2 regions of the Streptomyces tremellae genome follow, and region 1 is predicted to be linked to the other one. Evidence: riboswitches for the same ligand, from Rfam matches in the RefSeq annotation. Region 1 holds a riboswitch; the other holds the start of a gene.
The links. Region 1 has a riboswitch for S-adenosylmethionine ahead of thrC (threonine synthase). Riboswitches for the same ligand answer to the same signal wherever they lie in the genome.
Positions count from the first base shown of each region.

Region 2: another riboswitch for S-adenosylmethionine. It lies ahead of ABEA77_RS26940 (aminotransferase class V-fold PLP-dependent enzyme); the one in region 1 lies ahead of thrC (threonine synthase).

Region 1 covers NZ_BAABEP010000034.1:22,227-24,615, reverse strand. Annotated here, with positions in the region: gene ABEA77_RS21755 (glucosyl-3-phosphoglycerate synthase) at 1-797, opposite strand, end outside; SAM riboswitch class I at 964-1,091, shown strand; gene thrC (threonine synthase) at 1,109-2,389, shown strand, end outside.
Region 2 covers NZ_BAABEP010000054.1:25,362-27,750, reverse strand. Annotated here, with positions in the region: gene trpD (anthranilate phosphoribosyltransferase) at 1-943, shown strand, start outside; SAM riboswitch class IV at 1,044-1,161, shown strand; gene ABEA77_RS26940 (aminotransferase class V-fold PLP-dependent enzyme) at 1,290-2,389, shown strand, end outside.

The DNA.
Region 1 (2,389 bases):
TAGATCGCGGCGGCCATCCGCCCGAGCGCCCGGTCGTCCTGGTGCCTGTGCAGCCGCACCCCCACGTCGACCTGCGCGAGCGCGTCCAGCCCGACGAGCTGCAGCGCGTCCACGAGCAGGCCGAGCTCCACCCCGTACCCCACGGGGAACGGCAGCCGTTCGAGCATCTGCCTGCGCACCGCGTACTCGCCGCCGAGCGGCTGCACGAAGCCCGCGAGCAGCGGCCAGTGCAGATTGAGCAGCGGGCGCGCGACCAGCTCGGTGACCCGCCCGCCCTGGCCGGCCGCGGGCCCGCCGCCGGAGCCCGCGCCCAGCGGCCTGTCGTACATGGCCTTCACGAACTGCACGCCCGGGTCGGTCAGCAGCGGGCCGACGATCCCCGAGACGAAGTCGGCGGAGAACTCCCGCAGGTCCGCGTCGACGAAGCACACCACGTCGCCGCTGGTGACCAGGAGCGAGCGCCACAGCACCTCGCCCTTGCCCGGCAGGGCGGGCAGCCGCGGCAGGATCGCGTCGCGGTGCACCACCCGGGCGCCCGCCGCCGCGGCCACCTCCGAGGTGCGGTCGGTGGAGCCTGAGTCGACGACCACCAGCTCGTCCACGAGCGGCGCCTTCTCCATCAGCTCGCTGCGGATGACGGAGACGATCCCGCCGACCGTCGCCTCCTCGTCCAGGGCGGGCAGGACCACGCTCACCGTCGTCCCCCGTGTGGCCTTGGCCACCAGCAGCCGGTCGAGCGGACGCTCGCCGACCGACCAGGAACGCCTGGTCAGCCAGTGTTCCACCTCTTCCAGCACGATCGGCTCTCCCTCGTCGGGCCACTGCGTGATCCGTCTCGCGTGCCGGACGGCCCTTAGCGCCGTCCGGTCCTTCGGCTACAGTCTTGAACAACGCGAAAGACGCCCGCATGCCGGGTGGGCCTCGCGGGACAAACGCACCGGAGCCCGGTTCCGGTTGCCATACCGCTCATCCAGAGGGGCAGAGGGAACGGCCCGTTGAAGCCCCGGCAACCCTCCCGCCGACCGCGAGGTCACGGTGGGGAAGGTGCCAATTCCGTCTTGCGGCGAGACGCGTCGCGAGGAAGATGAGGAGAAAGGACCTCGCCTCCATGGCTGTGCAGACCGTCCACACCACCAGCGCATCCGACGAATCCGGCACGGGCACCGTCGATCTCGGACCCGCCGCCGCCCTCTCGTGCCGCGAATGCGGGGAGCGCTTCGCGCTCGGCCCGATCTTCGCCTGCGAGAGCTGTTTCGGCCCCCTCGAAGTCGCCTACGACCTGCCGGACGACGGCCCCGACGCGCTGAAGAAGCGCATCGCGGAGGGCCCCGACAACATCTGGCGCTACGCCCCGCTGCTGCCCGTCCCCGCCGACGTGGCCGCGCACCCCAGCACCAACCCCGGCTTCACCAAGCTCGTGCGCGCCGACAACCTCGCCCGCGAGCTGGGCATCACCGGAGAGCTGCACGTCAAGGACGACTCAGGCAACCCGACGCACTCCTTCAAGGACCGTGTCGTCGCGATCGCCGTCGAGGCCGCGCGCGCCTTCGGATTCACCACGCTGTCCTGCTCGTCCACCGGCAACCTCGCGGGCGCGGTCGGCGCGGCTGCGGCCCGCGCCGGCTTCCGCTCCTGCGTGTTCATCCCGCACGACCTGGAGCAGGGCAAGGTCGTCATGGCCGCGGTCTACGGCGGCGAACTCGTCGGCATCGAGGGTAACTACGACGACGTGAACCGGTTCTGCTCCGAGCTGATCGGTGACCCGCTCGGCGAGGGCTGGGGCTTCGTGAACGTCAACCTCCGCCCGTACTACGGCGAGGGCTCCAAGACGCTCGCGTACGAGATCTGCGAGCAGCTCGGCTGGCGGCTGCCCGACCAGATCGTCATCCCGATCGCGTCGGGCTCCCAGCTCACCAAGATCGACAAGGGGCTGCGCGAGCTGGTGAAGCTCGGGCTCGTCGAGGACAGGCCGTACAAGATCTTCGGCGCGCAGGCCGAGGGCTGCTCGCCGGTCTCCACCGCCTTCAAGGCGGGCCACGACGTGGTGCGGCCGCAGAAGCCGAACACCATCGCCAAGTCGCTGGCGATCGGCAACCCGGCCGACGGCCCGTACGTGCTGGACATCGCCCGCCGCACCGGCGGCGCGGTGGAGGACGTGAACGACGAGCAGGTCGTGGACGCCATCAAGCTGCTGGCCCGCACGGAGGGCATCTTCGCGGAGACCGCGGGTGGCGTGACCGTCGGCGTGACCAGGAAGCTGATCGAGGACGGGCGGCTCGACCCGGCCCTGACCACGGTCGTGCTCAACACCGGCGACGGCCTCAAGACCCTGGACGCGGTCTCCCCGACGACCGGCCCCACGGCGACGATCCGGCCCAGCCTCGACGCG
Region 2 (2,389 bases), on a different contig from region 1:
CATCATGAGCGGCGAGGCCACGAACGCGCAGATCGCGGGGTTCGCGGTGGCGCTGCGCGCCAAGGGCGAGACGGTCGAGGAGGTCACGGGCCTGGTCAGGGCGATGTACGAGCACGCCCGCACCATCGAGATCCCCGGCCGTACCGTCGACATCGTCGGCACCGGCGGCGACCTCGCGAAGACCGTCAACATCTCCACCATGGCCGCGGTCGTGGTGGCGGGCACCGGCGCGAAGGTCGTCAAGCACGGCAGCCGCGCCTCGTCGTCGCGGAGCGGCGCGTCGGACGTGCTGGAGAAGCTCGGCGTCAACCTGGACCTGAGCCCCGAGCGGGTGGCGGAGGTGGCCGACGAGGCCGGCATCACCTTCTGCTTCGCGGTCAGGTTCCATCCCGCGCTGCGGCACGCGGCGACCGCGCGCCGCGAGCTGGGCGCCCAGACGACGTTCAACATCCTGGGGCCGCTGACCAACCCGGCGCGGGTGCGCGCCCAGGCGGTCGGTGTCGCGGACGCGCGCATGGCGCCGATCGTCGCGGGCGTCCTCGCGGAGCGCGGCAACTCCGCGCTGGTCTTCCGCGGTGACGACGGCCTCGACGAGCTCACCACGACGGCGACGTCCCGGGTCTGGCGGGTACGGGAAGGGCGCGTGCGCGAGGAGCCCTTCGACCCGCGCTCCGTCGGCCTCGACATCGTGCCCGTCTCGGCGCTGCGCGGCCAGGACGCCTCGTACAACGCGGATGTCGCGCGCCGGCTGTTCGCGGGCGAGCGCGGCCCGGTGCGCGACGCGGTCCTGCTCAACGCCGCCGCGGCGCTCGTCGCCCTCGACCAGACCGACGACGCGCTCGACGTCCAGCTGGCCGCGGGCCTGGTCAGGGCCGCGGAGTCCGTCGACTCGGGCGCCGCAGCGCGGGCCCTGGCGGGCTGGGTCGCGGCCACCAACCGCTGAACCGCGCGCCCCCGTGACGCCCGCTCAGGCCGCCCGCCGGCCGCGGGCGGCACGGGGGACTTGCAGAGAACTCGTACGTGTGTGGCATACTCGCGGCCAAGGTCATGAGTGACAGCGACTACGGCCCCGGCCCGCTGTCCGGCAACCCTCCGTCCGTGGCGGGGTGCCCCGGGTGAAGACCAGGCCGTGGGCAGCGAGGTCCGCGGCAAGCGCGGGCCCTTAGTCTCCACTGGGGTCCAGGTCCTCAGAGGGAGCTGCCGTACCCATGCGAATGCGATAGGCGCAGAGCGCCCCTCCGTGTCCCCGCCGCCTCAGGCACACGTCTCGCACCCCAGAAGGCTTCGCCATGTCCGTACACCTGGATGCCCCCGTCACCCCCGCCCCGCTGCCCGTGCTCGGCACCGAGGTCTGCGCCCCGCTCGCCGACGGCACCGAGATCCCGTACGCCGCGCTCGACTACGCGGCGAGCGCACCCGCGCTGCGGCGCGTGTGGGAGGACGTCGCCGCGTACCTGCCGTACTACGGCAGCGTGCACCGCGGCGCCGGCCACCTCTCGCGGCTGTCCACCGACCTGTTCGAGGAGAGCAGGCGCACCGTCGCCGCCTTCCTCGGCTGCCGCCCCGACGACCGGGTCGTCTTCACCCGGTCCACCACCGACTCGCTGAACCTGCTGGCCACGTCGCTGCCCGAGGGGTGCGAGGTCTTCGTCTTCGAGACCGAGCACCACGCGGCGCTGCTGCCGTGGCAGCGCACCGCGTCCGTGACGTACCTCGACGCGCCGCGCTCGCCGGTCGCCGCTGTCGCCACGCTGGACGCGGCGCTCGCCGCCCGCGACACCGCGCGGCCCGCGCTGGTCTGTGTGACCGGCGCGTCCAATGTGACGGGCGAGCTGTGGCCGGTGCCCGAGCTGGCCGCCGCGGCGCACCGGCACGGCGCCCGGATCGTGCTGGACGCGGCGCAGCTGGTGCCGCACCTGCCGGTCGACGTGGCCGCGCTCGACGTGGACTGGGTCGCCTTCTCCGGCCACAAGCTGTACGCGCCGTTCGGCGCGGGTGTCCTCGCGGGCCGCGCGGACTGGCTGCGCGAGGCAGCGCCGTACCTCGCGGGCGGCGGCGCCACCCGGCGGGTCGCGCGGACCGCGGACGGCGGGGTGGAGACCGACTGGAACACCGACGACTCCCGGCACGAGGCGGGATCACCCAACGTGGTCGGCGCCTACGCCATCGCCTCCGCCTGCCGGGCGCTGGCCGAGGCCGGGTTCGAGAACCTCGCCGCGCGGGAGCAGCTGCTGCTCGGCCGGCTCGTCTCCGGCCTCGCCGAGCTGCCCCGGGTGCGGGTGCTGAGCCTGTTCGGCGAGGGCGCGCACCGGGTCGGCGTGGTGTCGTTCGTCGTCGAGGGATACGACAGCTCCGCCTTCGCCGCCGCGCTCTCCGACCGGTATGGGAT